2 regions of the Kosakonia sp. N21 genome follow, and region 1 is predicted to be linked to the other one. Evidence: predicted binding sites of a transcription regulator. Region 1 holds the regulator's gene; the other holds the start of a gene.

Region 1 (16,190 bases):
TCACGGTTTCTGTCCATTCACAGATCACCGCGTTGCGCAGGCGAGTCATTTCCGCTTCGAGCTGGGCATCAAAGCCGAGTTTGTCATCAATGATCACGCTCTTCAGGTACTCGATGCCGCCTTCCATACCGTCCAGCCAGGACGCGGTACGCGTCAGTTTGTCTGCTGTGCGGATGTAGAACATCATAAAGCGGTCGAGATAGTGCAGCAGCGTGTCATGGTCGAGGTCCGCCGCCAGCAAATCTGCATGACGCGGTTTCATACCGCCGTTACCGCAGACATACAGGTTCCAGCCTTTCTCAGTGGCGATGATCCCCACATCTTTGCCCTGCGCTTCCGCACATTCACGGGTGCAGCCGGAAACGCCGAATTTCATTTTGTGCGGCGTACGGATGCCTTTGTAGCGGTTTTCCAGCTCAACGCCGAGCCCGACACTATCGCCAACGCCATAACGACACCAGGTCGAGCCGACGCAGGTTTTCGCCATGCGTAACGCTTTGGCATAGGCATGACCGGTTTCGAAACCAGCATCGATCAGCTGACGCCAGATTTCCGGCAGGTCATCTTTTTGCGCGCCAAACAGACCAATACGCTGCGACCCGGTGATTTTGGTGTAAAGATTAAACTCGCGGGCGATTCGACCGACTTCCATCAAACCTTCCGGGGTGATTTCACCACCGGCGGAACGCGGGATCACCGAATAGGTGCCGTCTTTCTGAATGTTGGCGAGGAAGTTATCGTTGGTATCTTGCAACGGCGTATGTTGCGCTTTCAGGATGTACTCATTCCAGCAGGATGCCAGCAGTGAGCCAACGGTCGGTTTACACACTTCGCAACCGTAGCCTTTACCGTATTTCGCCAGCAGTTCGTCGAAGGATTTGATCCCTTCTACGCGAATCAGGTGATACAGCTCCTGGCGCGAATAGGCGAAGTGTTCGCACAGGTTGTTGGTGATTTCGATGCCCTGTTTCGCCAGTTCCGCATTCAGTACCTGTGTCACCAGAGGGATACACCCGCCGCAGCCGGTACCGGCTTTGGTTTCGGCTTTCAGCGCCGCAACCGTATGGCAGCCTTTGTTGATGGCGGCAATCAGGTCGCCTTTGGTCACATCGAAGCAGGAGCAAATCTGTGCGCTATCCGGCAGCTTATCGACACCGATAGAGGGTTTGCCGCTGCTGGCATGCGCCGGCAGGATCAGCGCGTCCGGGTTTTCCGGCAGCTCAATGGCGTTCAGCACCAGTTGTAACAGGTTGCCGAAGTCGCTGGTGTCACCCACCAGTACCGCACCAAGCAGGGTTTTATTATCCGGGCTGACAATCAGGCGTTTGTAGACTTCTTTGCTTTCATCAAGATAAACGTAGCTACGTGCGCCCGGTGTACGGCCATGCGCATCGCCAATGCCGCCAACGTCAACGCCGAGCAGTTTCAGCTTGGCGCTAAGATCCGCGCCTTCAAACGCATTTTGCTTGCCAAGAATATGATCCACGGCGACCTGCGCCATTTTGTAACCCGGCGCGACCAGACCGTAAACGCGATTGCTCCAGCTTGCGCATTCGCCGATGGCGTAGATATCCGGATCGGAGGTCTGGCAGGTGTCGTTAATGACAATACCGCCGCGTTGCGCGACTTCCAGGCCGCATTGCGTGGCCAGCTTATCGCGCGGGCGAATACCGGTAGAGAAGACGATAAAGTCAACTTCCAGCGCGCTGCCGTCGGCAAAGTGCATCGTTTTACGCGCTTCCGAGCCTTGCTGGACAATCTCTTTGGTGTTTTTGCTGGTGTGCACACGCACACCCATGCTTTCGATTTTGCGTTTAAGCTGCTCGCCGCCCATCTGGTCGAGCTGCTCCGCCATGAGCATCGGCGCAAATTCAATGACGTGCGTTTCGACGCCTAAGTTTTTCAGCGCCCCTGCGGCTTCCAGACCGAGCAGGCCGCCGCCTACCACTGCGCCTCGGCGGCTACGACGCGCGCACGACTCAATGGCGTTTAAATCTTCAATGGTGCGGTAGACGAAACAGTCCTGCGTTTCAGAACCTTTGATTGGCGGGATCCACGGATACGAACCTGTCGCCATGATCAGTTTGTCATACCAGACGGTGCGCCCGGCGCTGGAGTGAATCACCTTTTCCTGACGGTTAATGGTGATAGCGCGTTCGCCGACCAACACTTTAACGCCATGTTTCTCGTAAAAACCTTCGCGGACCAGCGACAGCTCTTCAGCCGTGTGATGAGAGAAGTAGGAAGAGAGATGGACGCGGTCGTAGGCTTTACGCGGCTCTTCACAGAAAACGGTAATGTCGAATTCGGACGCGTCGGCTTTATCGAGGAGGTCCTCAATGAAGCGGTGGCCGACCATGCCGTTACCGATGATAGCGAGTTTGACTTTGCTCATTTTTGCCTCGATTTCTTTTCTATTACTGCCTACCTTAACGATTCAGCTTCGGGGCTTATTGATGTGCATCAAATACATCTTCGCATACCACTTAATGAGTAGATGATTGATTTTTATTGGTTTTTATAAGTTGTGGATATAACAGGCTTTTCTGGTTTGCAGAAATTGTGTACAAAAAGAGAGGTCTTTTTGCCTGCTCGTCTGATCCGAAATAGCAGACGAAAACAGAGGGAGTAGCGTTATGTCTGCAGCACCGCTTTGGTTAGTTCAGAATGTGCATTTACCGGATCGCGATGGCGTGTGGCAAATTGCGATCGAGAACGGACGCTTTGGTGATATCACGCCGATGGGGTCGTCGCACAGCGACAGTTATGAGGTGCTGAACGCGCGCGGCGGACTGGCGTTGCCGCCGTTCATTGAGCCGCATATTCATCTCGACACCACGCAAACCGCCGGGGAGCCGAACTGGAATCAATCCGGTACGCTGTTTGAAGGCATTGAACGCTGGGCCGAGCGCAAGGCGTTGCTCAGCCATGAGGATGTGAAGCGCCGCGCGTGGCAAACCCTGAAATGGCAAATGGCCAACGGCGTGCAGTATGTACGCACCCATGTTGATGTTTCCGATCCTTCCTTGACGGCATTAAAAGCAATGTTGGAAGTGAAAGCCGAAGTGGCGCCATGGATAACCTTGCAAATCGTCGCTTTTCCCCAGGAAGGGATCCTCTCCTACCCCAATGGCGCAGCGTTACTGGAAGAAGCGCTCCGGTTAGGTGCGGATGTGGTGGGGGCGATCCCGCATTTTGAATTTACCCGTGAGTATGGCGTCGAATCGCTGCACATCGCCTTTGCGCTGGCGCAGAAGTATGATCGCCCGCTGGATATCCACTGTGATGAAATTGATGATGAGCAGTCGCGCTTTGTGGAAACGGTCGCGGCGCTGGCGTTAAAAATGGGTATTGGCCCGCGTGTGACCGCCAGCCATACCACTGCCATGCACTCCTATAATGGGGCTTATACTTCCCGTTTGTTCCGCTTGTTAAAACTCTCCGGCATTAACTTTGTCGCCAATCCGCTGGTCAATATTCATTTGCAGGGGCGCTTTGACGATTATCCCAAACGTCGGGGCATTACGCGGGTAAAAGAGCTGCTGGCGGCGGGCATTAATGTCTGCTTCGGTCACGATGACGTGTTCGATCCCTGGTATCCGCTGGGCACGGGCAATATGTTGCAGGTATTGCATATGGGACTGCATGTTTGTCAGCTTATGGGCTATCAGCAAATTGATGAGGGGCTGCGCTTAATCACCCATAACAGCGCCCGCACCTTTGGTCTGACAGAGTACGGCATTGTTCCGGGCAATCCGGCAAATATGATTATTTTACCGGTGGAAAGCGGTTTTGACGCCGTGCGTTGCCAGGCGTCGGTACGCTGGTCGATTCGTCAGGGGCGGGTGATTGCCACTACGCAACCAGCGCAAACCTGGGTGCAGACAGATAATGGCGGTGAAGAGGTGGTGTTCAGCCGTCATAACGCACAAAAATAGCGATTCACCAGGCGGTATGCTTTTGCAAAGCGCTGCCTGGTGTTACATATGTTTCCAAATACGTAAAATTGAGTAAAAGGCTGGCCTGCTGGCTGACTGCTCTTTAGAATCAAGCCACTCGCTTTCTTTACTGCTCTTCGTTAAGGAAACCTAATGGTTAAATCGACTCTGGCGGCTGTTGCGGCTGTTTTTGTGCTTTCCGGTCTCTCCTCTGCTGCGTTCGCCGCAAAAGGCGACCCCCATGTTCTGCTCACCACCTCTGCAGGTAATATCGAACTGGAGCTGAACAACCAGAAAGCCCCTGTGTCGGTGAAAAACTTCCTTGATTATGTGAACAACGGTTTTTACAACAACACGACGTTTCACCGTGTGATCCCGGGGTTTATGGTTCAGGGCGGGGGCTTCAACGAGCAGATGCAGCAAAAGCAGCCTAACCCGCCGATCAAAAACGAAGCCGACAACGGTTTACGTAATACCCGCGGTACCATTGCGATGGCGCGTACGGCAGATAAAGACAGCGCCACCAGCCAGTTCTTTATCAACGTTGCGGATAATGCCTTCCTCGATCATGGCCAGCGCGATTTCGGCTATGCGGTCTTCGGTAAAGTTGTGAAAGGCATGGATGTCGCCGATAAGATTTCTCAGGTACAGACGCATGACTTCGGTCCTTACCAGAATGTCCCGTCAAAACCGATAGTTATCCTTTCCGCGAAAGTACTGCCGTAAGTCTCTTCCGCACGGGTCAACCGGCCCGTGCCGCTTCGCGCGCTCTGCGTAACGCAAAATTGCTGCTTATACTTGTGGCAACTGTGTGAAACAGGGAGGCGCTATGACCAAAAAACTCACCGACAGGCAAAAATCCCGTCTCTGGGAGCAGCAGCGCAACGCCAATTTCCAGGCCAGCAGGCGTCTGGAGGGTGTTGACACGCCTCTGGTGACGCTCACCCCCGCCGAAGCGAATGCGCGTCTTGATGAACTCAGGAGGCACTATGAGCGATAAATTTGGCGACGGGCGCGATCCCTATCTCTACCCCGGTTTGAACGTGATGCGCAATGTGTTAAGCATCCGGCAAGCGCAACGGCTGGAACAGGCTGCGTATGAATTGACGGCCTTACGTGCAGCGACGCTGGGGCTTGGTCCGCTTGCGCGCGGTTTGCCGCATTTGTGCGCTATCCATCATCACCTCTATCAGGATGTATTTGACTGGGCCGGGCGGTTTCGTGAGGTCGATATCTATCAGGGCGATACACGCTTTTGCCATTTCGGGTACATCGAAAAAGAGGGCAATGCGCTGATGCAGCAACTGGAAAATGAAGAGTGGCTGTGCGGCCTGGAAAAGGCGGAGTTTGTCGCACGTCTGGCCCACTACTACTGTGAAATCAATATGCTGCATCCGTTCCGCCTTGGTAATGGCATTGCGCAGCGTATTTTCTTTGAACAGCTGGCGCTGCACGCCGGTTTCTCTCTTGACTGGCGGGAAGCCGACCCTGCGCGCTGGGGGGCGGCGAACCAGGCCGGAGCAATGGGGGATTTAGCGCCGCTCTGCGCGATCTTCAGCAAAGTAGTAAGCGAAGCCAGCGAAAGCGAGTAAACTAGCGCGGTTTGCTACCACAGAGGCCACCATGATCCTGCTTATCGACAATTACGACTCTTTTACCTGGAACCTGTATCAATATTTCTGCGAATTAGGGGCAAGCGTAGAGGTCAGACGTAATGATGAGATAGGACTGGCGGATATCGCTGCGCTGGCACCGCAAAAAATCGTTATCTCACCCGGCCCCTGCACGCCGGATGAGTCCGGTATTTCGTTAGACGTGATCCGCCATTACGCCGGAAAATGTCCCCTTCTTGGTGTCTGTCTTGGGCATCAGGCGATCGCGCAGGCATTTGGCGCAACGATCGTGCGTGCGGCAAAAGTGATGCACGGCAAAACCTCGCCAATCAGCCATGATGGCAGCGGGGTGTTCACCGGCCTTAATAATCCATTAACCGTCACGCGTTACCATTCACTGGTTATCGATCCGCTTACGTTATCCGGCGACTTTGTGGTCACGGCGTGGAGTGAAAGCGGGGAAATTATGGGGATCCGTCACCGACAGTGGGATCTGGAAGGGGTGCAGTTTCACCCGGAAAGCATCCTGAGCGAGCAAGGGCATCAGCTACTGAAAAACTTCCTCATCCGGTGATTTGTGGTTGCCATGCAGTGATTTTTTATGCATATTTCGTGATTATATTTTCATAATCAATGCTGCATATTAATAGGTGGGCATGACATGGCAACTCAGCAAGACGCAATTACGCGCGCAACATTCGATGACGTTATTCTGCCAATTTACGCACCAGCCGAGTTTATCCCGGTGAAGGGAAAAGGCAGCCGTGTGTGGGATCAGCAGGGTAAAGAGTATGTTGATTTTGCAGGTGGTATTGCCGTCACGGCGTTAGGTCATTGCCATCCGGCGCTGGTGGAAACGCTGAAAACGCAGGGGGAAACCCTGTGGCATACCAGCAATGTGTTCACTAACGAACCGGCACTTCGCCTGGCGCGGAAACTGATTGACGCCACGTTTGCCGAGCGCGTGGTGTTCATGAACTCCGGTACTGAAGCCAACGAAACCGCATTTAAGCTGGCGCGTTTTTATGCATCTACGCGTCACAGCCCGTATAAAACCAAAATCATCGCGTTCCATCATGCCTTCCATGGCCGTTCGCTGTTCACTGTGAGCGTGGGTGGTCAGCCGAAGTACTCCGACGGCTTTGGTCCGAAACCGGCAGACATTATCCATGTCCCGTTTAACGATCTGCATGCGGTAAAAGCAGTGATGGACGATCACACCTGTGCGGTGGTGGTTGAGCCGATTCAGGGTGAAGGCGGCGTCACCGCGGCAACGCCGGCGTTTCTTAAAGGCTTGCGTGAACTGTGCGATCAGCACGATGCGTTGCTGGTGTTTGATGAAGTCCAGTGCGGTATGGGGCGTTGTGGTGAGCTGTTTGCTTATATGCACTATGGCGTCACGCCGGACATTCTCACCAGCGCGAAAGCACTGGGCGGCGGTTTCCCCATCAGCGCCATGCTGACCACGCATGAGATTGCCAGCGCGTTCCATGCCGGTTCACACGGTTCGACGTACGGCGGCAACCCGCTGGCCTGCGCCGTTGCCGGGACGGCGTTTGATATTATCAATACGCCAGACGTGCTGAGCGGAGTGAATGAAAAACGCCAGCTGTTCGTTAAACATTTGCAGCAAATCGGCGAGAAATTCGACCTGTTCAGCGACATTCGCGGTATGGGGCTGTTGATTGGCGCAGAGTTAAAAGCAGAGTTTAAAGGCCGCGCCCGTGATTTCCTCTACGCGGCGGCCGATGCGGGCGTAATGGTGCTGAATGCCGGCCCGGATGTGATGCGCTTTGCGCCCTCGCTGGTGATAGACGTGCAAGACATTAACGAAGGGATGAATCGCTTTGCCGCTGCAGTGGCAAAAGTGATCAACGGCTAACCCCGCAGTCTGCGGGCCAGCCAGATGCCATGATGCGGGCGCTGACGCCATGCCACCGACGAAATGGTGTGCATGGTGTTCAGATGCCCGAGCACCCGCTGTAGATGTTGCTCCAGAGTGCTCATCGGCCCGTGGGTCAATGTCTCCGGCGCCTCCAGAATATTCACATCCCCCGACTCGCCCGGCCCGTCATACTCCAGTCGCTGCTGGCAGCGTTGCAGTGCAATTTCACAGGATTGCAGATAGCGTTGCGCCAGATCCGGCGTCAGCATGGTGTGTTCGCGCGCGAGGGTGGTCATGGCGTTGATATGCTCAACGATAAACTGGCTGTGCGTCACCCAAAGCTTCATGTCCTCCAGATAGCGGGTATTGAACCCCGGCTCCAGCATGGCCTGATTCAGTGAGTTGAACAGCGCATTGTGCGCCTGGTTGACGCGCATCCGTTGCCAGGCCAGCGGGGTAGGCTGCGGACTATCGCTGAGGATCAGGCGAATAGCCTCCTGATCGGTTTCCAGCGCGTCGTGGGCGTTCTGCCGCAACAGGCCGCTTTGCCATTGCGGCCATAGCCAGACCATGCCGCCGAAGGCAATCAGGCAGCCGAGCAGGGTATCGATCAGTCTGGCGACGATAAACTCCTCGCCGTTGAGCGTCAGCAGTTGCAGGGTATACACGGCGGTAATGGTAAAGCCGACCATCGCCCAGCCGTAGTTCTTACGGATAATCAGATAGCTTATCAGGGTGATCAGCAGCATTGCCGCCAGCGTAAAACCAAGCGGTACGTGAAAGTGCAGGGCAATCCCGGCAATCATCAGCCCGGCGAGCGTGCCGGCCGCCCGGTGCACAATACGCACCCGTGTTGCGCCATAGCCGTTTTGCGTCACAAACATGATGGTCATCATGATCCAGTACGGCTTCGGCAAATGCAGCGCACTGCCCATCAGGCTGGCGATACTGAGCATCACGCTGATACGCGCGGCATTACGCAACGCCGCGGATTTCAATGATAAATAGCTTCTGAGCGCCGGAATAAGCGGCAGACGGCGCTGTTTTTCGGCCATCAAATCGCGCAGATAGAGTGGACGCTGGGTTCGCAGCACGCGGGCGATACGGCTAAAGTGCCAGGCGCAAAACTGTCCGACCGGGTTTTCCGGGTGCTGGCGGGCGATTTTTTCCAGCGCGCCAATTTGCTTGTCCATTGTGAAACGTGTCGGATAGCGGTGATAGAGGATGTCATCCGCCAGGACGCGCAGGCGGGCGGCGACGGTTTGCGCATTCCAGCGGATCACCTGTTCAGCATGGGTCTGTTCCACCAGTTTTTGCACCTCTTCCGGCTGGTGCAGGCTGACAGAAATATGTTCCTGTAAATCCAGCGCAACCTGGAAGACGCGCAGCAGGCGTTTGTAGTCATTGTGTTGATTGGCCGCCAGCATATGCAGTTGCTGATAGCAGGTACTGATCATATCCACCGCTTTTTGTTGGCGCGCAAGCAGCGGTGGCAAGGCTTTTTCCGGATCGGCATGCTGCGTCAGCAGGCTGTATTTGGCTTCGCAATAATCAGCCAGTTGCCGGTAGAGCAGGCTGAGCGATTCGCGCAGCGGTTGTTCCCGCCACATCCAGAACCAGAACCAGTTAAACGCGCCGTACCAGAGCGTACCCAGCGCATAAATCAGCAGCGGCTCCCACACTGGCATACTGCCCGCAAGGCTCAGCGTGAAGATCGCGGCTATCAACGACGCAGGCAGCAAGCGCCCGTGCAGTGCACTGATCTCGGCAGTCACGCCGAGCAGTAAGGTGAGGACGGTAAAAATCAGCGGCAGAGGCAGCGCTTCGGCCAGCAGAAGCTGCACGGCAAGACTGCATCCGGCGAACAACGAGCCGCCAATAATCAAACGTTTAAAGAAGCGCTTATGCGGGGTATCAAGACCGGCAATGTTGCAACAGGCAGGAACCAGAGAAAACAGCAGGCCTTGTTGGAGATGGCCGACGATTAACCCGATGGCCACGGGCAAACATAACACCAGCGTTTGTCGCAGTGCATAGTTGATTTCGGGGTGATAAATCAGCCTGCGCCACATGGGGAAACAAAAACGGCGCGCCGGATGACCAACGCGCCGTTTTGCGGATTAACGTGTTCCGTAAACCACGATGGTTTTACCGTGGGCGGAGATCAGGTTCTGATCTTCCAGCATTTTCAGAATACGGCCCACTGTTTCACGGGAACAACCGACGATCTGACCAATTTCCTGACGGGTAATTTTAATTTGCATGCCGTCCGGGTGGGTCATGGCATCCGGCTGTTTCGCCAGGTTCAACAGCGTTTGTGCGATACGGCCTGTTACGTCCAGGAATGCGAGGTTACCAACTTTCTCCGACGTTACCTGCAGGCGGCGCGCCATTTGCGAGGAGAGACGCATCAGAATGTCCGGGTTAACCTGGATCAACTGACGGAATTTTTTGTAGGAGATTTCGGCCACTTCACATGCGGTCTTAGCGCGTACCCATGCACTGCGCTCCTGACCTTCTTCGAACAGCCCCAGTTCACCGATAAAATCTCCCTGATTCAGGTAGGAGAGGATCATCTCTTTCCCTTCCTCATCCTTGATCAGCACTGCCACTGAGCCTTTAACGATGTAATACAGCGTTTCTGCTTTTTCACCCTGGTGAATCAGCGTGCTCTTCGACGGGTACTTATGAATGTGGCAATGAGACAAGAACCATTCGAGAGTCGGGTCTGTTTGCGGTTTGCCAAGCACCATGCGCGATTATCCTCTGTTATAAGCTGTCTCCAGACACAGGATGTGCACCCTGCTTCTGGGGTTGCAATCTATACACGCTATCATTCGACTTCGTGTCTTCGCTTCCAAAATCCCTGGAAGTGGACCGTCAGCGTCATCTGCGGTCTCTAATGTATGATGTCCTTTGCGTACATGCGTAATGTCAATGTATCTCTGTAGCATCCAGATTGTTTTAGCATAGCTTTTACCGCATGTCTCCTGGTGTCTCGCTTCAGCATGACGCAGGTCGCCTTCCGTTGCGACTTTTGTTATGTACGCGTAATCTGTAAAGAAAATTGCAACTCCGGAGTAAATTAAAATGCAGGCTCGTGTGAAATGGGTGGAAGGGTTAACGTTCCTCGGTGAGTCCGCATCGGGCCACCAAATCCTGATGGACGGCAACTCAGGCGACAAAGCGCCAAGCCCGATGGAAATGGTGCTGATGGCTGCAGGCGGATGCAGCGCGATCGACGTGGTTTCAATCCTGCAAAAAGGGCGTCATAACGTGACGAACTGCGAAGTGAAACTGACGTCGGAACGTCGTGAAGAAGCGCCGCGTCTGTTTACGCATATCAACCTGCACTTTATCGTCACCGGTAGCGATCTGAAAGACGCGGCGGTGTCTCGTGCTGTGGATCTGTCGGCGGAGAAGTACTGCTCTGTGGCATTGATGCTGGAAAAAGCGGTGAACATCACCCATTCCTACGAAGTCATCGAAGCCTGATGGACGATGCCCGGTAGCGTCAGGCGTACCGGGCATTATACGCCGACCGCTATTTGATCTTTTTCCCTTCCATCAGCCGTTGCACCAGCGGCGTCATAATCAGCTCCATCGCCAGCCCCATCTTACCGCCCGGCACTACCAGCGTGTCCATATGGGAAATAAACGAACCCTGCAACATGGCCAGTAGCCACGGGTAATCAATCCCTTCCAGATTACGGAAATGGATCACCACAAAACTCTCATCCAGCGAGGGAATGCCTTTTGCCGCAAACGGGTTTGAGGTATCGACGGTCGGGACGCGCTGGAAGTTAATATGGGTGCGGGAAAATTGCGGGGTGATGAAGTTGATATAGTCTTCCATTGAGCGCACGACGGAATCCATTACCGCTTCACGGGAATGCCCGCGTTCGCTGGTATCGCGCACCAGCTTTTGGATCCACTCCAGGTTAACAATCGGCACCACACCGACCAGCAAATCCACATAGCGCGACACATCATGCTGCGGCGTCACAACACCGCCGTGCAGCCCTTCGTAAAACAGTACATCTGTGGGTTCAGGCAACGGTTGCCAGGGGGTAAACGTACCCGGCACCTGATTCCACGGCACGGCTTCATCGTAGGTATGGAGATATTTTCGCGCCTGACCTTTGCCGGTCTGACCATATTCGCGAAAGGTTTGCTCCAGCAGCCCAAAATCATTCGCTTCCGGGCCAAAGTAGCTGATATGCCGCCCAAGATCGCGGGCTTTACGGATCGCCATATCCATTTCCGGACGGGTATAGCGATGAAAACTGTCGCCTTCCACCTCGGCGGCCTGCATACCAAGCTGGGCGAAGATTTTACGGAAGGCGAGGCTGGTGGTGGTGGTTCCCGCACCGCTGGAACCGGTGACGGCAATAACCGGGTGTTTGGCGGACATAGCAACTCCCTGAATCAACGATTGTTTTCAGTATAGCCAGCCGCCTTGCACCCTGTTAGTCCCGGAACTGCCCGCGCGGCATAATATTTACCGTCTCGTGCAGTTCAGACCACACCAGCACGGCTTCACCGCGTTGCAGTTGCCGTTTAACGTCGGCGACCTTTTGTTCAAGCGAACGTTCATGTTCACCATAATCGGTGCCTTCACGCAAGACAAAGCTCTCAATGAGATTATCCAGCGTTTCGGTTGCGATATCTTGCCAGGGAATGATCATTTGGACTCCAGATATGCGGACAGCCAGTCCGGAATGCGCGTTTCAAGCCACATTTCCGGGTGGCGTAACGTTCCGCCGACAAAACCGACATGACCCCCGTGTTCGGTCAATTGATACTCAATGTTCGCTGGCAAATGCCCGGCATCCGGGATCACGTTATGATCCATAAACGGATCGTCTTTGGCGTGAATGATCAGCGTCGGTTTGCGAATATCCGGCAATACCGGCATTGCGCTACAGCGGCGATAGTAGTCCAGCGCGTCGGCAAAGCCGTGGATTTTCGCGGTGATCAGATCGTCAAACTCGCGGATGCGACGCACTTTGCGCAGTGCCGACAGCGTTAACGGTAGCGAGCCTGGGTAAGCGCGTAATTTCCGCGCAGCGTTGGCTTTCAGCAAGTTCAGCAGGTAGCGCTGATAAACGCGGGAGAACCCTTTATCCATGTGGTAGCTGCACGCTTCCAGCACCAGCGGCGCTGACACAATCACCGCCGCATCGACCGGCAGGTTGTCATCGGCTTTCGCCAGCAGGCAGCCGAGCATGTTGCCGCCCAGAGAGTAACCGACTGCCGCCGTCGGCGCTGCGCCGAACGTCTGGCGCAGCCAGTGCAAAAACCAGGTGCCATCTTCGGTTTCACCCGAGTGATAGATGCGGTTGAGACGATTAGGGATGCCGCTACAGCCACGGAAATGCATCACCACGCCCAGCCAGCCGCGCTGCCTGGCGGCATGAACCAGACCGTGGGCGTAAGGGCTGTGCAGGCTGCCTTCAAGACCATGAAACACCACCAAACGCGGTTTATGCCGCGCCTGATACGGTTCTTCACTCCAGGCGAGATCAACAAAATCGCCATCCGGCAGTTCAAGGCGCTGCCACCACGGCTCAAACTGCAGGCGACGACGTAAAAGACGTGGCAGCATCGTTTGTAGATGCGGATTGCGCGCACCCGGCATCGGATGAAAGTTGTGCGCGTCTCCCTGATTTTCAAGGAAATTTGCCGGTGTAATATCTGCCATCTTAATAAAAAATTTAAGTTAATAGACGGTTATTATACTTGCTAACAATTGGGCTGTTTAATACTTTGCTGCTGTTGTAACGTATTAGCCTTTACAGACAGCCTTATAAAGACTCAAGAAAACCAGCGATTACATAAGATTACTGCTGTCTGCCATTTACCCATTGAGGACGTATTGGATGACGGAAAATACCTCGCTTGACCTCGCAGCACCGCAGCAAGTAAACCAGTCGATGAATGACCTGCCCGGCAGTGAACATTTAACCCCGGCGGATCACGCGCAAATCCAGCATATTGTCGAAGAGATCAATATTAACGACCCGGCGTTTTCGTTGGGCTTCGGCGCAAAAACCATGAACAGCATCTCGCAGTTCTCCGACTCCCTGATGCAGGAAGTGCGGGCAAAAGATGCGGGCATTATCGGTACGCAACTGACCGAGCTACTGCAAAAAATCAAAGGGGTGGATATCAGCGCCTTTGAGCAAAAACCGGGCTTTCTCGCCTCGCTGCCGCTGCTGGGATCGCTGTTTAACCGCATTGAGCGCACGCTGCTGGAGTACCAGACGCTGTCTCAGCAGGTGGAAAGCATTACCGCAAAGCTGAATGACGCGATGGTTGATCTGCTGCGTAATATTTCGGTGCTTGAGACCCTCTTTGAGCGTAACCGCGAGGTTTTTCAGCAAATTACGCTGCACATTATTGCCGGTAAGCAAAAGCTGGAGCAGGTAAAACAGAACGAACTGCCCGCGTTGCAGGCGCAGGCTGCATCGGACCCGATGAATGCGCAGCGCGTGCGCGATCTGCTGGAAGGCATTCAGCGCTTTGAGCGTCGCCTGCATGATTTGATGGTATCGCGCACGATTGCGATGCAGTCCGCCCCGCAAATTCGCCTGATGCAGAGCAACAGCCAGTCACTGGCGGAAAAGATCCAGAGCAGCATTCTTTCCACCATTCCGGTATGGAAAAGCCAGATAGCGCTGGCCATGTCGCTGCAAACCCAGCGTCAGGCGGCGAAACTGCAAAAAGAGGTGGCGGATACCACCAATGATTTACTGCGCCGCAATGCGGAAATGCTGCAAACCGGCACGCTGGAAACGGCGCGTGAGGTGGAGCGGTCAGTGGTGGATATCGACACCCTGCGCGATGTGCAGTCGCGGTTGCTGAGCACCATTGAAGAGTCGGTGAAAATTGCGACTGACGCGCGTCAACGCCGGGCTGAAGTAGAAAAAGAGCTCCTCACAATGGAAAACGAGCTGCGCACCCGTCTGGCCTCCATCGCCAGCGGAACGGCGGGTCAGCAGTAAGCAGGAAGAGACCATGCTCGAGAAAATTACACACTCGCTGGATGCCTATTACAGCAACCGTTTGAACCGTATCACCGCCCGGATACTGATGTTTGTCGCGGGCTTGTTATATTCCGCCTACTCAGCCCGTTTCGCCACGCAGGTGGATACCGAATTGGGGAAAGATGTGGGGGGACTCGCAGCCTGCTTCGCGGTGGTGAACTGGTTTTGTTTTATTCTGCTGGGTCGCACGCTGTTCTTTGATCGCATTGCGCTGGTTGTGGGGGCGTTGGCCGGCCTTTTCTGGCTTTTTGTGGGAGATGCCATCGCGCTGCCATTTTGGGCGGGAATGATGGCGATGCTCGTGCATCTCTATCGGGGCTGGGGACGGCTTAGCAACATCCATGTGCTGTATGTATTTTTAATGATTATGTCTATATCGATGTACCGGCAGGTCTATGAATACAGTGCGCATCCCGTCTACCTTGCATTCTTCGCGTTGCTCTTTGTCGGCTATCTCCTGTATGCGTGGTCACTGAAGATTGCCGCGCGGAAACGTGAAGTCCAACTGGCGATTCTTGCGGAAGCCGAAAAAGCGCAACAAACAGCCGCCGAAGCGGATCAGTTGCTGGCGCAGCGCATCGCGAGCCTGGAAAAAAAGAGAGGGCTGCCCGCTCCGCTACTGGCTGAACTGGCGCAGATTACTGCGTCAGCGCGCCAGATCCTGCAATGCATGGAAACAGACAAAAGGGATGAAGTGCCGGGGCGGCGTTTTTTAGACCGGTATCTGCCCGGTGTTGAAATGATTGTCACCCAGGGGCAGACCCTTTCGGAACAATTGCTCGACGACCAACAGCGGCAAAAGTCGGTAGAAGAGCAACTGGAGATGATGCGACGCTTAAGAAGCGCGTTTCATCAGCAACACCAGGCGCTGCTGGAAAACGACGCTGATGATCTCAATTCTGAACTCAAAACGCTGGACAAACTTCTTAAAACAGACGGCTATGTGAAGTGATCGGGTATCTGCACCTGCGCGATTGCGGGTGCAGACATTAGCCATCCGCCAGTAAATTGCGCGAAAACAGGTGGATATCCACATCCGGTTTGCGCCGCCACAGCCGCGCTTTTCGCGCCCCGGTCGCCACGCTTTCCCCGGTCTCTTCAAACATGCCGGACGCTTCAAAACGGCGGATCAGACTCTTACGCTGGATGGGCTGGCCAAGAATAATCTCGGTCGCCTCCTGGAGTTGCGTCTGCGTGAATGTTTCCGGCAGACAGTAAACCGGCAGCAGCGAGTACATGGTTTTCTGCCGTAGCCGGTGCTGAGCCGCCTGAATGATATCCCGATGATCGAAAGCCAGCTCATACTGGTCAAGTTCGCTGACCGGCACCCATTTGGCATTGCTGACGCTGGCAATGTGCGGTGCGCAAGAAACCCACGAGATCAGGGCAAACCAGGCAACGGTCAGGCTCCAGCCGCGCGGGTCGCGCTGCGGGCCGGAGAAGGTATCCAGTTGTTCAAGCCAGGAGGGAGAGACGCCGGTTTTCTCGGTCAGTTTACGCAGCGCCGTGGCGCGGGTGGAATCGTCCTTCGCCATATCAATAAAACCACCAGGTAACCCCCAGCGGCCTTGTTGCGGCTGGCTGGCGCGCTCAACCAACAACACGCAAAGCACCTGCTGATGCAGGGTAAACAACACACTGTCGACCGTCACCAAAGGTGAAGGAAAACGGCTGGCATCATAAGAGTCCAGATACTCTGCTTCGC
Region 2 (16,190 bases), on a different contig from region 1:
ACCACGGTGGCACCATATTCCGGCGCCATATTCGCAATGGTTGCGCGCGACTCCACCGACATCTGCGACAACGCCGGACCGGTGAATTCCACAAATTTGCCGACCACACCGTGCTGTCGCAACAAGCGGGTGATATGTAACGCAAGGTCGCTGTCCGTCACGCCGGCAGACAATTTGCCGGTTAAGCGGATGCCGACTACGTCCGGGAATCGCAGCGTCACCGGTTCACCGACCAGCGCGGCCTGTCCTTCAAGCCCGCCAACACCCCAGCCCAGAATGCCTAATGCATTGATCATCGGCGTATGGCTATCGGTCGCAATCATGCAGTCCGGGTGGAGCAGCGGAACGTCCCCTCGCCGGTCGGTACTCACCACCTCAGCAATATTTTCCAGATTCATAAGATGAATGATGCCAGTGCCGGGTGGAATAACGCGGAAGTTATCGAGCGATTGCTCAGCCCAGCGAATAAAACGGTAACGCTCCTGGTTGCGATGAAAGTCGACGCGCAGATTTTCCTCCACCGCATCCGGGCTGGCGTAACGCTCCACAATCACCGAATGATCGATGGTCAGCACCGCAGGAATGCGTGGGTTGATTTTACGGGCATCGCCGTCCAGTTCAGCGGTGAGATCGCGCATCGCGGCGAAGTCAGCCAACGCGGGCAAACAGGTGGTGTCGTGGAACATCAGCCTGTCCGGATAGAACAGTACTTCGCCGGGGGGTTGCGCGCCGGACACATAGCGCAAAAAAGCTGGCAGGGTATCTGGCGCGCGCCGGGCAACGTTCTCCAATAACAGCCTGATTGACCACGGCAATCTCTGTAGCACAGAAAGCGGTAATAACCGGTCAAGTGCGACAATATGGAAATCGGAAGCATTAAAGCTGAAGGGAACCAGAGGGACGGATGTTTTCATTATGCGCGCCTTACGTCTTTCGCTATTTCGTCGTAAGACATAACCTGTCATAAAGACAGCGGAATGAAAATTACGCATTCGACAAGGCAGCGTTCGTCGTTCACGAACGCTGCCAGCCGGTTAACGTAAGGCAATATGCTCAGCAATGATGTGCTGTAGCGAACCGTCTTGTCGCCACTCCGCCAGCCACGCGCCAAGGAATGGAAATGACGCAATGTGCTGTTTCGCCACGCAAATCGCCTGCTGTATTTCGGTAAAGTTATCCGCTAATACCCGGTAGCCGGCGGTTTCCCTGGCTGCTTTTTCCAGCGGTTGGCGTATTCCTGCCGCCATATCGCCTTCGCCTTGCAGAAAGTGGTCGATCGCCTCCTGCGATGACGGTAGCCGGTTGAGGGTCGCGTGTTGCAAATTACGCGAAAGCCAGAGATCGTAAGCGGCGTTTTTGCCGACGTTGATCACCACGCCCGGCTGATCCATCCCGGCGACACTGTGCAGCGAATTCCCCTCCTTCACCAACAGCGTTCCCTGAATAGTGATGTACGGCGTAGTGAAATACAGTTGCTCCGCACGTTTGGGATCGATAGCCAAAAAAGCGATATCCCAACGGTCACTGGCAGCATCCTCCACCACCTTGCCCGCCGCCGGATAGGTTACCCACTGGGGCACGCGGTGCAGGCGGGCGGCTATTTTTTTGGCGAGTTCAACGGTAATGCCCCCCGGTTCACCCTGCTCTGTTGTGGTAGCCAGTACCGCATTGCCGAGGTTAATGGCGAAACGTACGGGTAAATCAGCTTCTGCTGGCATCAGGTTCTCCTGTTATTGCCGCGTTTTCGGTTTGCTCGCCGGGAAAGTGCAGACGCTGAATTTTCCCGGCTACAAAAAGATAGCAACACAAGTTAAGGAATGCGCAGATGCCAACGAAAATGAGCGCCCCGTTAAACGAACCGGTGTCTTTGATGATGTAAGCGATGATGATAGGCGTAAAAATGCCGGAAATATTGCCAATCATATTAAACAGCCCGCCACTTAACCCCACGGCTTCTTTAGGCGAGAAGTCGGAGACCACACACCAGCCCATCGCGCCAAAACCTTTGCCAAAAAACGCCAGCGACATAATGGCGACCACTATCCAGGCCGAATCCACGTAGTTGCAAATCACCATGCTGACGGCCAGCAACATGCCAATGACAATCGGGGTTTTGCGTGCAGCGGATAAGCTGAACCCGGACTTGAGCATATAATCAGACAGCACCCCGCCCAGTAACGCGCCAGCGCATCCGCACAGCGCGGGTAAAGAGGCGACAAAACCGGCTTTCAGGATTGTCATACCGCGATCGTGAACGAGATAAACCGGGAACCAGGTCAGGAAAAAGTACGACAACACGGTGAAGAAAAATTGCCCCATATACACCCCCAACGCCAGTCGGTTGGTGAGCAGTTTGCGGGTATACCCTTTCGCGGATTTGTCATTTTTCTGCGTGACTTTCATATTCGTCAGGCCACCGCCGCTCTGAATATATTCAAGCTCTGCGCTGTTCACCAACGGGTGGACTTTAGGGGTATCCGCCAGCGCTTTATTCATGACCAGCGAGACGATGATGCCCAATCCGCCCATAAACCAGAACACCGACTCCCAGCCATAGTGATAAGAGAACCACCCCATTGTGGGTAAGAACACCACCAACGCAAAGTATTGCGCCGCCGTGGTGAACCCCGATGCTTTGCCGCGCTCTTTGGCCGGGAACCAGGCGGCAAGAAAACGGGAGTTGGCCGGCAAGGTGGGCGCTTCAATTAAGCCCATCATAAAAATGAAGCCAAACATCAAAATGCGCGTCACCCAGACGTTTTCAAACGAGGAACTAAAGCCGACAAGAAACACAAATGCTGACCAGGTAAAGACCCCGGTCACCAGGACCTTTTTAGAACCAAACCGATCCAGCAACCACCCGCCCGGATATTGCCCCAGCACGTAGGCCCAGGTAAATGTTGAAATAAGATAACCCAGGGCAATAATATCCAGCCCTGCAGATTTCACCATGTCCGTACCGGCAATAGAAAACGTTGCACGGTCGCCATGGTTCAGCGCGATACTAAAAAACACCATCAGTAAAATAACGTACCGATAGTGCGACGGTTTATTTTGTGAGGTCTCAGAGTTTGCTCTTTTCATTTATATTGGCCTTATGCAAAGCTAATTAAACCGATAGAATTCTTCAGCATTGGCAACGAATAACCGGTGCCGACAATACGCATTAGCCGCCCATTCATTAATTCTTGTCAGAATAAGCGCATCATCCGGCATGGCTTTGTTTGCTGAAGTGAGATTCGGGTGCGGCCAGTCACTGCCATACAGCACGCGTTCTGTGGCTTCGGATAAAAAAGCCTGCATGACCGCTGACATATCGCCGACATCCGCGACATTGGACTGATGGTAAAGCGCGGAGAGCTTCACCCAACAGTTGCCCTTATTGATTAATTCCCATGCAAAACGCCATGCCGGATGCGTTAACGGGTTGGGTTGCGGTAAGCGAAAGTAGTGATCAATCACGATTCTGTTAGGGATTTTCTCAATCAGCGGCTTTAACGCCAGCAAGACATCCGCTGGCGCATGCAACTGAATATGCCATCCCCGTTCTGCAACCCGATGCGCCAGCGGAAGCATCATTTCAGGCGTCGTGACCGCTTTTGCACCGAAATTAAAACGAATCCCCGTCACACCGGCGGCATCAAGCGTGTCCAGTTCGCTATCGCTCGTCGCAGTTGTAATCACCGCTTCACCACGCGCAGTCCCGCCGAGAACGCGTAAGGCCTCCAGTAAACACCGGTTATCATCGCCATAGGACGAGGGCTGAACGATAACGCTGCGTTGCAACCCGAGTCGTTGCCTGAAACACTGATAATCCGTCACGGTCGCCTCGGGTAGATTACGCGTATCGCCCGGCGCCCATGGAAAGCGATGGTCAAAAATATGGTGATGGCAGTCGCAGCTTTTTTCAGGCAATACGATGCCAACAGGATGTGAAATAACGGTATATTTCACCTCCGGTTGTTTATTTACGCTGTTCACAATGTGCCCTGTAAAAATAATGTCGCGCGATCGTTTTTATTATTTCAGCAACGACTTAAGTTTGTTGACCGCGGCTTGCGGGCTGCTTAATACCGGGCAGGAAACCGCAGACTGAACCTGCTCAAGCGCAATGGCCATGGAAAAGTGCGCCAGTAAAATCACATCCGCATCGCTGATTGTTGCGGCTTTCTCTGCCAGCAGACGGTTGTGTAAATCCGGGTTATTTTTTTCCAGGGCCTCACGCGCCCCGGCAAGCACAATACTGCGCAGCGTCGCGTGCGGATTGATGCGCGCGGCCATCCCGGCAAACTCGGCTTCCATGCCCGCCACGGCGGGGCCAAACGTCGCCAGCATGACAATACGGTTTCCCGTCTTCAGCGCTTGCTCAAACATGGCGTCGTTTGGCTTGAGAACCGGAATGGACTGCCCTGCGGCGCTGGCGTCGATCGCTTCGCCAAATGCAGAGCAGGTAAACAGAATGGCGCATGCGCCCATCGACTGACTGTATTCCACTAAATCGTCAATACGCTGGTATAACCGCGCATCCAGTTTTTCGACACGGCGGCGATCGACAGACAGGGCGTCATCCAGCAAATTGCTGACCGATGCCTCCGGCCATTGGTGGGCAAAAGCATCGGCAATCGGCCCCATTGCCAGGGGAGTTGCATGGACCAGCACAATACGCTGCTGCATCAGGATATCCTTAAAAAAGGCGCCATCCACGGATGGCGCCATGAACATCAGGCGCGGATTGCCGCCGCCACTTTCTCAGAGAAGGCTTTTGTGCCGCACTTGCCGCCCAGGTCAGGGGTACGGTTTTCCGGATTTTCGAGCACGTCATCCACCGCACGGCTGATCTCTTCTGCGGCTTTCAGGAACTGAGGTTGATGGTGTTTTTCCGCATACCATTGCAGCATCATCGCCACCGACAGGATCATGGAAACCGGGTTGGCCTTGTCGAGATTCTGAATGTCCGGTGCCGAACCGTGCTGAGCCTGCGCGCAACAGTGGGTATCGCTGGCCATGATCGAACCCGCCAGTCCCAGGCTGCCGGAGAGTTCGCTGGCAAGGTCGCTGATGATGTCGCCATAAAAGTTGGTGGCGACCAGCACGTCAAAACGTTCAGGATTACGCACCAGATGCGCGGTGGATGCATCCACCAGCAGATCGTCCAACTCCACTTCCGGGAACGCTTTGGCAACGTTGCGCACGCACTCAAGGAACAGTCCGTCGGTCATATGGAAGCTGTTCGCTTTGTGGATCGCTGTCACTTTTTTACGGCGCTGCATCGCCAGCTCAAATGCCTTGCGGGCAATACGCTCAGAACAGTGGCGCGTGATTTTACGCGTGGAGAGCGCCATGTCCGGGCTTGGCATCACCTCCCCCCAACCGCGCGTCATATTGCGGTCCGGGTAAAAGCCCTCGGTCGCCTCACGCATGATCACCAAATCCATCGACTTTCCTTCTTTCATGTTGGAAGGCAGGAAAGCGCGCGTGCGGGCCGGGCGAACGTTGGCGTAAAGATCAAGCCCGATGCGGAACCCGGCGGAAACGTTACGTCCCCCTTTTTCCGGCGCGGGATAATCGGCATGCGACTGCGTGCCCAGAATGATCCCATCGTAGGTTTTCGCTTTTTCAAGCGTCTCATCGCGTAGTGTGGTGCCGAACTTTTCCAGGCTCCTGAAGCCCACGTCATCATAATCAAAGGTAAACCCAAGGCCGCGTGCAGCATCCAGCGCCTTCAGCACCGTTACTGCGGAAGAGGTAATTTCCGGACCGATCCCATCACAAGGTAAAACCAAAATACGCATACAAACTCCAGTCTGCTGGTTAACTATTGATTGCATTTTTATATCAATAAATGCATTAACAGCAAATTGATGAAGATCACATTTTTAACACATCAACCTGTCGCCCCTGGATTTCCCCCCTCCGCCACACCGCCCTTCCATTTGTGTATTAACAGATATGACATTGCGGTAAGACGCGGAAAAGTTAGATAAAAGTTAAATACAGTCCTTCAATCGCAAGACTTTTTGTGATCTAAAACACATTTCAACTTATGAATATATTGCACTTATTATTCAATAAAAGCAGTATTGAGGTAAATTTCATCACCGGAAAAATGACATGATAAAGCTGGGCGTCATCGCAGATGACTTTACAGGAGCAACAGACATCGCCAGTTTTATGGCGGAAGCGGGTTGGCAGGTCATTCTGTTTAATGGCGTGCCGGCGGGAACCGTTCAGCCTGAAGAGGCCGACGCGATTGTTATCGCCTTAAAAAGCCGTTCTATTGCGCCAGAACAGGCGATCGAACAGGCCGTCGGGGCGGGAAAATGGTTACTGGAAACAGGCTGTCAACGGCTGTTTTTCAAATACTGTTCGACCTTTGATTCGACCGTAAACGGCAACATCGGACCGGTTACGGATGCGCTGATGAAACTCGTCAATGCCTCAATGACCGTCCTGTGCCCGGCCGTACCGGATAACGGGCGCACGATTGTGCATGGTCACTTGTTTGTTAAAGGCCAGCTACTGAACCAGAGCGGCATGGAGCACCATCCGGTGACGCCGATGGTGAAATCCTCCATTAAGACGCTAATGGAAGAGCAATCCGCCGGGCTGTGCGGCATTGTTCATCTGGATACCGTCAAAAACGCACCTGAAAATATTGCCCATCAACTGGAGCAACTGGCGTTCAACAAAAATAAGTACGTGGTTTTCGATGTTCTGGATAATCAGGATTTGTTGGTCGTCGCGCAAAAAACCCGTCATTTCCGGCTGGTCACCGGCGCTGCCGGGTTAGGCAACGCCATCGCCCGACTGGATGTGAGCGATCATCCGGTTAAGCAGAATGCGTTACCGGTACCGAAAACAGGCAAGGCAGTCATTCTGTCTGGCAGTTGTTCCTCCATGACCAATCAACAGGTCAATTTCTACTCGCAGCACGCAGATGCGCTGGCGCTGGACATTGAAAAGATCGTTAAAGACGAAGGCTATCTGCAGTTGGTCGCCGGGTGGGCTATCCGACATGCCGACAAGGGTTATGCGCCGTTGATCTACGCCACGCAACCACCACAGCTGATTGAGGTGATTCAGAAACACTATGGTGCCGCGCAGGTCAGCGAAAAAATTGAAGGTTTCTTTTCGCAGCTGGCGGACAGACTGCACCAGGAGGGATTCAGCAAATTTATCGTCGCCGGCGGCGAAACGTCCGGTGCGGTGACGCAGGGGCTTCACCTTACCGGAATGGTGATTGGTCATGCGGTTGCGCCAGGAGTGCCGTGGACAAAAAGCCGGGATGGCGATCTCTGGATCATTCTTAAATCCGGTAATTTCGGCACACCTGATTTTTTCTTAAAAGCTCAGGAGAGTTTTCAATGAGTGAGTATCAATTACGTAATGATTTAGTCCGTTACGCGCGCTCCCTGTATGCGCGTGGGTATAGCAGCGGTGGTGCGGGCAATATCAGCCTGAAACTGCCCGATGGGAACATATTGGCAACGCCGACCAATTCAAGTTTTGGCGACCTGGATGCAGACCAGTTGAGCAAGGTCACGATGACCGGGGAACTCATTTCCGGGCAGAAAGCGTCAAAAGAGATGTTAATGCATCTGGCGATGTACCGCCAGCGCCCCACTTGCGGGGGTATTGTGCATCTGCACTCGCCCTGGCTCACCGCATTGTCCTGCCTGAGCGATCTGAATGATGAAAACGCGCTACCGCCTATTACGCCGTATTATGTTATGCGCGTGGGGAAATTACCGGTGATCCCTTATATTCGCCCGGGTTCGCCCAAAATTGCCGACGAGGTAGAAAGATTAGCTGGCGAACATAACGCCATGTTACTGGCGAATCACGGGCCTATTATTTCCGGGAAAGATATTCGTGAAGCCTGTTTTAATGCTGAGGAACTGGAGGAAACAGCAAAACTCTATTTTATACTGAAACCACACGGCATGCGTACGCTTAGCGATGATAACGTTGCCGAACTTAATGCAACATTTGCGATGAAATAATCGCCCACTTTTAAAAAAAATAAACCAGAAAGTCTGCGTGCTAAGCCGCGCAGACCCGTACTCTACAATTCTAAAAACAGACAGGACAATAATATGTCTCTTATGCTTATCGTCGGCATTGTGATGTTCGGCGTTTTGACCTGGTGTTTATTAAAGAACACATTTCCTCCGGCCGTCCTTTTTATTATTCTGCCGACCCTTGCGGCAGTCGTATGCGGGTTCGGTTTTAAGGCGCTAAGTGAATACGTTGCCAGCGGCCTGAAGTCGGTGGTTGGCACTGCAACGCTGGTTGCTTTCAGCGCCATGTTCTTTACCCTGATGAAAGAAGCCGGGGTATTTGATGTTATTGTGCGATTCATTCTGCGCTTTGTCTCTGAATCCGTTTTTTCAGTATTGCTCGCAACGCTGATTATTTCCTCTATTTGTAGCCTTGATGGCAACGCTTATGCGACCCTGTTAGTAACGGTGCCTGCGCTGCTGCCGATCTATGAAAAGATGAACATCAGTAAAAAAACGCTGCTGCTGCTCATTACCGTTGGCGTCGGCGTGACCGGCATTACGCCATGGGGCGGTTCGTTAAATCGCGCAATCGCCGTGACCCATCTGAATATACTGGATGTGTATTACAATCTGCTGCCATTACAGGGGGTGTTATTCTTGCTGGGGGTGGTTTTATGTTGGTATATGGCAAAAGTGGAGGTCAAAAATAACGCGGGCATCGATCATGCGGCCTTCCTTGCGTTGCGCAATGATTTTCTGCTTAGTAAGAAAATACAGAATAAGTGGTTACTGCGCTTTAATTTCTCACTGGTGATCGCCACTATCGTAATACTTGTCGGTGGGTGGGTAGCGGGAAATTATCTGTTTATGATTGCCTTTTCGATTGCGACGGTGATTAATTTCCCGAACCCCAAAGATGCACAGCAAAAAATTAAAGATTACGCCCTCACTGTTTTCCCGATTATTGTTATCTTCCTGACCATTGGCGTGTTTGTGGGGATCTTACAAAATACCGGCATTATTACCACGCTGGTCACGTCGATGGCTGCGGTATTACCCGCCAGCCTGGGGCCGTATCTCTACCTGATGCTGGCGGCGTTTAGCGTGCCAATCGTAATATTAATCGGCTCAGATGCCTTTTATTTTGCGCTACTGCCGCTTGCTGTTGGGCTGGGGGAGACATTTCATGTTTCACCGATGCATGTCACCATCGCCATGCTGATTACCGAACAGATTGGGTTGCTGCTGAGCCCGGTCATACCCGCCACACATCTGGGGCTCAATCTGTTGTCTCTGCGGGTAGATGAGCACATCAGACATTCTATCTTCAAAGTGTGGACATTAAGCGTACTGGCGCTTATCGCGGCGATCGCCACGGGGATCATTCCTGTTTAAGCGTTGGTTTTGCCCCGCCTGACCTTTCCTGGCGGGGCACAGTGCGGTTATGACTTAAACGTCGCTATCGGTTTTGGCGCAATGCCAAAATCTTCTTTCAGTTGCTGCTTGCTCTTCATCACCATCTGCCCGTTAGTATCGATAGTCATGTGCTGCGCATCGGTGTTATTTCGCGCCTGCCACAGCATCACCAGTTGCAAGCTGTTCTCTTTTTGCTCCGGCGTCAACGCGACGCCATCCGGCCATTTGCCTAATTCTACGGCGGTCACCAGACGCTGATAGATCTCCGGTGTCATACTGTTAACGATTTGATCAACACTCATCCTGTTTAACTCCAATGGAATAATCGCTGAATCGATTTTTCAACCGCGTGTCTGGTCTCCATTTTCCTCATCGGTGAAGCTCAACGACGCGGAGTTGACGCAATAACGCTCACCGGTAGGTTGTGGGCCGTCCGGGAACACATGCCCGAGATGCGCGTCACATTTCCCGCAGCGAATTTCCACCCGCTGCATACCGTGAGAATAATCGTTGATATAGCGGATGGCCTCTTCGCTCACCGGTTCGAAAAAGCTCGGCCAACCGCAGCCGGAATCGTATTTGGTCTGAGAATGAAACAGCGCGGCATCGCACACCAGACAGTGATACACGCCGTCGCGTTTGTTATGCAGCAGACGCCCGGTAAACGGCGGCTCAGTGCCGTGATTTTGCGTCACATAAAACTGCATTTCCGTCAGATCTTTTTTCAGGTCGTTTTCAGAAGAATTATTCGCCATTTGCTCACATCTCACGCTAAAAACTCGACAACTTTTCAGCCCAATTCTAACAAAACATTAACACTCAGGTGTTAACTTTTGTTCTAAACTTAGCAGTTGCGTTAAAGCAGCCGGGGAATTGTGAGTAGCTTCACATTTTTATCCTGTCTGACCTTTAAAATTCCGGGCGGCGTCCCCATGTGTGGACATGCTCAAAGGAAGAGTGAGGCGAGTCAGTCGAACAAAGGTTATGCGGAGGATTGATTTGTCGCAATGATTGACACGATTCCGCTTGACGCTGCGTAAGGTTTTTGTAATTTTACAGCCAACCTTTTATTCACTAACAAATAGCTGGTGGAATATATGACTATCAAAGTAGGTATCAACGGTTTTGGCCGTATCGGTCGCATTGTTTTCCGTGCTGCTCAGGAACGTTCTGACATCGAAATCGTTGGTATCAACGATCTGTTGGACGCTGAATACATGGCGTACATGCTGAAATATGACTCCACTCACGGCCGTTTCAACGGTACCGTAGAAGTGAAAGACGGCCACCTGGTTGTTAACGGCAAAACCATCCGTGTTACTGCTGAGAAAGACCCGGCTAACCTGAAATGGAACGAAATCGGTGTTGACGTTGTTGCTGAAGCGACCGGTATCTTCCTGACCGACGAAACTGCACGTAAACACATCACCGCTGGCGCGAAAAAAGTTGTTCTGACTGGCCCGTCCAAAGACAACACTCCGATGTTCGTACGCGGTGCTAACTTCGAAACTTACGCTGGCCAGGACATCGTTTCCAACGCATCCTGCACCACCAACTGCCTGGCTCCGCTGGCAAAAGTTATCAACGACAACTTCGGTATCATCGAAGGTCTGATGACCACTGTTCACGCGACCACTGCAACCCAGAAAACCGTTGACGGCCCGTCTCACAAAGACTGGCGCGGCGGCCGCGGCGCAGCACAGAACATCATCCCGTCCTCTACCGGTGCTGCTAAAGCAGTAGGTAAAGTACTGCCGGAACTGAACGGCAAACTGACTGGTATGGCGTTCCGCGTTCCGACTCCGAACGTATCCGTTGTTGACCTGACCGTTCGTCTGGAAAAAGCAGCGTCCTACGAAGAAATCAAGAAAGCCATCAAAGCCGCTTCTGAAGGCGCGATGAAAGGCGTTCTGGGTTACACCGAAGACGACGTTGTTTCTACCGATTTCAACGGCGAAATCTGCACTTCCGTGTTCGATGCTAAAGCGGGTATCGCACTGAACGACAACTTCGTGAAACTGGTTTCCTGGTACGACAACGAAACTGGCTACTCCAACAAAGTTCTGGACCTGATCGCTCACATCTCCAAATAAGTTGAGATGAGAACATGATCTGAAAGAGCGACTTCGGTCGCTCTTTTTTTGTTTTGAAGACAGAGGATTGCGTTAATGATTAATAAAATTTTTGCACTTCCGGTAGTCGAACAAATTACCCCCGTTCTTTCCCGCCGCAAAATGGACGACCTGGATGTGATCGTCGTCGACCATCCGCAGGTAAAAGGCTCCTTCGCCCTGCAGGGCGCGCATCTGCTCTCCTGGAAACCGCAAGGTGAAGAAGAAGTGTTGTGGCTGAGCGGCAATACCCCGTTTAAAAAAGGCGTCGCGCTGCGTGGCGGCGTGCCGGTATGCTGGCCATGGTTTGGCCCGGCAAAAGAGCAAGGACTGCCTGCACACGGTTTTGCGCGTAATCTGCCATGGGTGCTGAAGGCCCATAACGAAGACGCTGCTGGCGTGGTGCTGACATTTGAACTGCAAAGCAGCGATGCCTCTCGCAAATTCTGGCCGCATGACTTCACGCTGTATGCCCGTTATAAGCTGGGCGCAACCTGTGAAATGGAGCTGGAAGCCCACGGTGAATTTGAAACCACGTCGGCCCTGCATACCTATTTCAACGTTGGCGATATCGCGGCGGTGAAAGTCAGCGGGCTGGGCGATCGCTTGATTGATAAAGTGAATGACGCAAAAGAAGATGTGCTGGCCGACGGTGTACAGACGTTCCCGGACCGTACCGATCGCGTCTATCTGAACGCAGAGGCCTGCAGCGTGATTCATGACGATGCGCTGAATCGCAAGATTGAAGTGATCCACAGCCACAATGCCAACGTGGTGGCATGGAACCCGGGTCCGGCGCTTTCCGCCAGCATGACTGACATGCCGGATGACGGCTACAAGACCTTCGTGTGCGTGGAATCGGTCAATGCGACCGTACCGCAGAAAACCACCGAAGAGAAACCGTCCCGCCTGGCACAGACCATTCGCGTGGTTAAACGTTAATCACTGCGCTTACCCTCTCCCGGCGGAGAGGGTAAAAAACGCGTTACACCACATCCAGCGGCGTTTTACGGTTTGGCGCCGGGAAGGCGTTATCCAGTCGGGACAGATCATCCGGACTCAACGTAATGCCCAGCGCCGCCGCATTTTCTTCCACGTGCGCAACGCTTGCCGCTTTCGGAATGGCGATCACGCCCTGATGACTGATAACCCACGCCAGCAAAATTTGCGCCGCACTTGCGCCATGCGCCCGGGCAATATCCTGCACCACGCGGTTTTCCAGCAGGCCGTCCCGCAGACGTCCCGCCTGCGCCAGCGGGCAATATGCCATTACCGGCATCCCTTGTTGCTGGCACCACGGCAGCAGATCGTATTCAATACCGCGCGATCCCAAATGATATAGCACCTGATCGGTGGCGCACGCGCTCCCTCCGGTCACGCGGGAAAGCTCCTGCATATCGCCATAGTCAAGATTGGAGACGCCCCAGCGGCGAATTTTCCCCTGCTGCATCAGCGTTTCCATCACGTCGACGGTTTCAGCCAGTGAATAGTTACCGCGCCAGTGCAGCAGATAGAGATCGAGATAATCGGTCTTCAGACGGCGCAAGCTGGCTTCGCATGCGGCAATGGCTTTCTTGCCACCGGCATTCCACGGGTAGACTTTGGAAACCAGAAAGACCTTGTCGCGCAGGCCGCCCTGTAATGCGTCGCCAACCACCTCTTCCGCCCCGCCGTCAGCATACATTTCCGCCGTATCAATAAGCGTCAGTCCCCGTTCGACGCCCGCACGCAGTGCATCCGCCTCGGACTTGCGCAGCCGCGCATTTTCGCCCATATACCAGGTTCCCTGGCCCACGGCGGGAAGAGTAACCTGACCTGTAAACGTGACGTTTTTCTCTGCCATACCATCCTCCTGCGATAAACGCACCAGCGTAAAGCAAAACAGGGCCACAGGCCCTGTTTTGATGCACAGATTGCACTGTTAAAGTGCACAATCAGAAACGGTAGGTCACCCCTGTGGATAACAGCCCCGCCCAGGACTTATCCACCATCGGGCTGTCTTTGATTTCATCAGACAGATGCGTGTAGCGCCCGGTACCGTACACGCTCCAGCTATCAGAGAGCCGGTAGCTCACGCTCAGCTCCAGATAAGGGCTCCAGCCATTGTCCGGATCGTAGCTGTTCAGACCGCTACGGCGCGCTTCGGCGCGGGAAACGCCGTAGTAATATTCATTCTGTTTGTCGCTCGCCCACTCCACGCCAATACCCGGCGTTAACGTCAGGTCGCCATTGGTGTAGCGATAGAGCCATGCCGCATCCCAAATGATACCGTTGCTGTTATCCAGTGTATCGCCGGCAAGCGTCGTGCGCAGGAAGCCGTATGGCGTATTGTGGATATAAGAGAGCCCCGCCATGACCGTGGCTTTACGGCTGTCCAGCTGGCGCAATTGATTGTTATCGCTGTCTTTCGGCTTGAAGCGCCACGGGGAGTAAAACGCGGTGATGGAGAGTTTGTCGGCGTCGTCATTCCACAGGTAATAACCCCCGCCCAAACCACGGAACCAGAAATTATCACTCTCATAGGTGATAACGGGGACCGGGAGAACCTCTCTGTCGTACTGTTTATACGGGGATTCAACAACACCGACCCCCGCGCCAAGAGAAAAGGTATTTTCTGAGTTAGCCGCAAATGCGGTGCTTGCAGTCAGCACACCCAGTGCCAGGAGTTTGATTTTGGTCACAGTCCTTCCTTTCCGTAGTCAAATAATTGCGCGAGAAGTTTAACCGCGCTGCACATCGACCCCAAATTTTTTTACCTAATCATTACAAAACTAAACCCATTACTCTGCGGTCATTAAATGACAGGCAGCTTGCAATTATATGACCGGCATAAGACGCCGCCACTTGACGCTTATCTCAAAAGCAGTTTTTTTTGGATGAGTTATTGATATGTCATTGAAATTGTTTTTTGACGGCATGCAAGTTTTGCAAAGCCATCTACGCTTAATTTAAGAAGACGTTTTACCTGACACGCACCTGGTTAATGACTGGCAACCTGGCATAAGGGTTGCTGTATGACATTCAGCGTCGTTCAGTTAACGCTTCCGGGAGCCTCTACTACTCATATGAACGGCTCTTAACCTGTGCTAAAAAAACGAAAGGACGGCATGCCATGAATATATTCGATCACTATCGCCAGCGCTATGAAGCTGCCAAGGACGAAGAGTTCACACTGCAGGAGTTTCTTGCAATATGTAAGCAAGATCGCAGTGCCTATGCTAACGCGGCAGAGAGGCTATTGATGGCCATTGGTGAGCCAGTGATGGTTGACACTGCCCAGGAGCCACGGCTTTCCCGTCTCTTTTCGAACCGGGTCATTGGACGCTACCCGGCGTTTGAAGAGTTCTATGGAATGGAAGAAGCCATTGAACAGATCGTTTCTTACCTCAAGCATGCTGCACAGGGACTGGAAGAGAAGAAACAGATCCTTTATTTACTTGGCCCGGTGGGTGGGGGTAAATCGTCACTGGCTGAACGCCTGAAATCGCTGATGCAGCGTGTGCCCATTTACGTGCTGAGCGCAAATGGCGAGCGCAGCCCGGTCAACGACCATCCTCTGTGCCTGTTTAACCCCCAGGAAGACGCGCAGATCCTGGAAAAAGAGTACAACGTTCCACGGCGCTATCTCGGCACCATCATGTCGCCGTGGGCGGCAAAACGCCTGCATGACTTCGGTGGCGATATCAGTAAATTCCGGGTAGTTAAAGTATGGCCGTCGGTTCTGGAGCAGATAGCGATTGCGAAAACGGAACCCGGTGACGAAAACAACCAGGATATTTCGGCGCTGGTGGGTAAAGTGGACATCCGCAAACTGGAAAACCACGCGCAAAACGATCCTGATGCCTACGGTTACTCCGGCGCACTGTGCCGCGCCAACCAGGGGATCATGGAATTCGTCGAAATGTTTAAAGCGCCCATCAAGGTGCTGCACCCGCTGCTGACCGCCACGCAGGAGGGGAACTATAACGGGACCGAAGGGATTTCCGCCCTGCCCTTTAACGGCATCATTCTTGCCCACTCGAACGAATCAGAATGGGTGCAGTTCCGTAACAACAAAAACAATGAGGCGTTCCTCGACCGTGTTTACATCGTCAAAGTGCCTTATTGCCTGCGTATCTCGGAAGAGATCAAAATTTACGAAAAACTGCTTAATCACAGTGAGCTGTCCCACGCGCCTTGCGCGCCGGGCACTCTGGAAACACTGGCGCGCTTCTCGATTCTGTCGCGTTTGAAAGAGCCGGAAAACTCCAGCGTTTACTCAAAAATGCGCGTCTATGATGGTGAAAGCCTGAAAGACACCGACCCGAAAGCGAAGTCTTACCAGGAGTACCGCGACTACGCCGGGGTGGATGAAGGGATGAACGGTCTGTCGACGCGTTTCGCCTTTAAAATCCTCTCCCGCGTCTTCAACTTCGACCATGTTGAAGTGGCGGCGAACCCGGTGCACCTGTTCTATGTGCTGGAACAGCAAATCGAGCGCGAACAGTTCCCGCAAGAGCTGGCGGAACGTTACCTGGAGTTCCTGAAAGGCTATCTGATCCCGAAATACGCCGAGTTCATCGGCAAAGAGATCCAGACGGCGTACCTGGAGTCCTATTCCGAATACGGGCAGAACATCTTTGATCGTTATGTCACCTATGCGGACTTCTGGATCCAGGAT

The links. The regulator CRP, encoded in region 1, controls carbon source genes, mostly activating them, when cyclic AMP is high. The targets are predictions, from matches to a motif close to ATGTGANNNNNNTCACAT.
Region 2: msrB (peptide-methionine (R)-S-oxide reductase MsrB) is a predicted target of CRP. The motif match lies at 10,293-10,310, and genes of this name have one in related genera.

What each region holds. Positions count from the first base shown of each region.
Region 1 covers NZ_JBOBHR010000008.1:214,096-230,285, forward strand. The annotation lists gene nirB (nitrite reductase large subunit NirB) at 1-2,395, opposite strand, end outside; gene ACQ3G7_RS19320 (cytosine deaminase) at 2,637-3,938, shown strand; gene ppiA (peptidylprolyl isomerase A) at 4,092-4,664, shown strand; gene ficA (FicA/YhfG family antitoxin) at 4,768-4,938, shown strand; gene ACQ3G7_RS19335 (putative adenosine monophosphate-protein transferase Fic) at 4,928-5,530, shown strand; gene pabA (aminodeoxychorismate synthase component 2) at 5,562-6,125, shown strand; gene argD (bifunctional acetylornithine/succinyldiaminopimelate transaminase) at 6,213-7,433, shown strand; gene ACQ3G7_RS19350 (YccS/YhfK family putative transporter) at 7,430-9,508, opposite strand; gene crp (cAMP-activated global transcriptional regulator CRP) at 9,557-10,189, opposite strand; gene ACQ3G7_RS19360 (OsmC family protein) at 10,527-10,931, shown strand; gene ACQ3G7_RS19365 (phosphoribulokinase) at 10,981-11,850, opposite strand; gene ACQ3G7_RS19370 (YheU family protein) at 11,906-12,124, opposite strand; gene ACQ3G7_RS19375 (hydrolase) at 12,121-13,140, opposite strand; gene ACQ3G7_RS19380 (toxic anion resistance protein) at 13,319-14,443, shown strand; gene ACQ3G7_RS19385 (5-bromo-4-chloroindolyl phosphate hydrolysis family protein) at 14,457-15,437, shown strand; gene ACQ3G7_RS19390 (NUDIX hydrolase) at 15,475-16,190, opposite strand, start outside.
Region 2 covers NZ_JBOBHR010000005.1:340,974-357,163, forward strand. The annotation lists gene ACQ3G7_RS14785 (aconitate hydratase) at 1-914, opposite strand, end outside; gene ACQ3G7_RS14790 (ABC transporter substrate-binding protein) at 1,035-1,718, opposite strand; gene ACQ3G7_RS14795 (MFS transporter) at 1,702-3,084, opposite strand; gene ACQ3G7_RS14800 (amidohydrolase family protein) at 3,106-3,981, opposite strand; gene ACQ3G7_RS14805 (aspartate/glutamate racemase family protein) at 4,021-4,674, opposite strand; gene ACQ3G7_RS14810 (isocitrate/isopropylmalate dehydrogenase family protein) at 4,722-5,792, opposite strand; gene otnK (3-oxo-tetronate kinase) at 6,112-7,368, shown strand; gene otnC (3-oxo-tetronate 4-phosphate decarboxylase) at 7,365-8,003, shown strand; gene ACQ3G7_RS14825 (SLC13 family permease) at 8,097-9,398, shown strand; gene ACQ3G7_RS14830 (YeaC family protein) at 9,446-9,721, opposite strand; gene msrB (peptide-methionine (R)-S-oxide reductase MsrB) at 9,761-10,174, opposite strand; gene gapA (glyceraldehyde-3-phosphate dehydrogenase) at 10,517-11,512, shown strand; gene ACQ3G7_RS14845 (D-hexose-6-phosphate mutarotase) at 11,588-12,472, shown strand; gene ACQ3G7_RS14850 (aldo/keto reductase) at 12,516-13,373, opposite strand; gene ACQ3G7_RS14855 (MipA/OmpV family protein) at 13,465-14,211, opposite strand; gene yeaG (protein kinase YeaG) at 14,643-16,190, shown strand, end outside.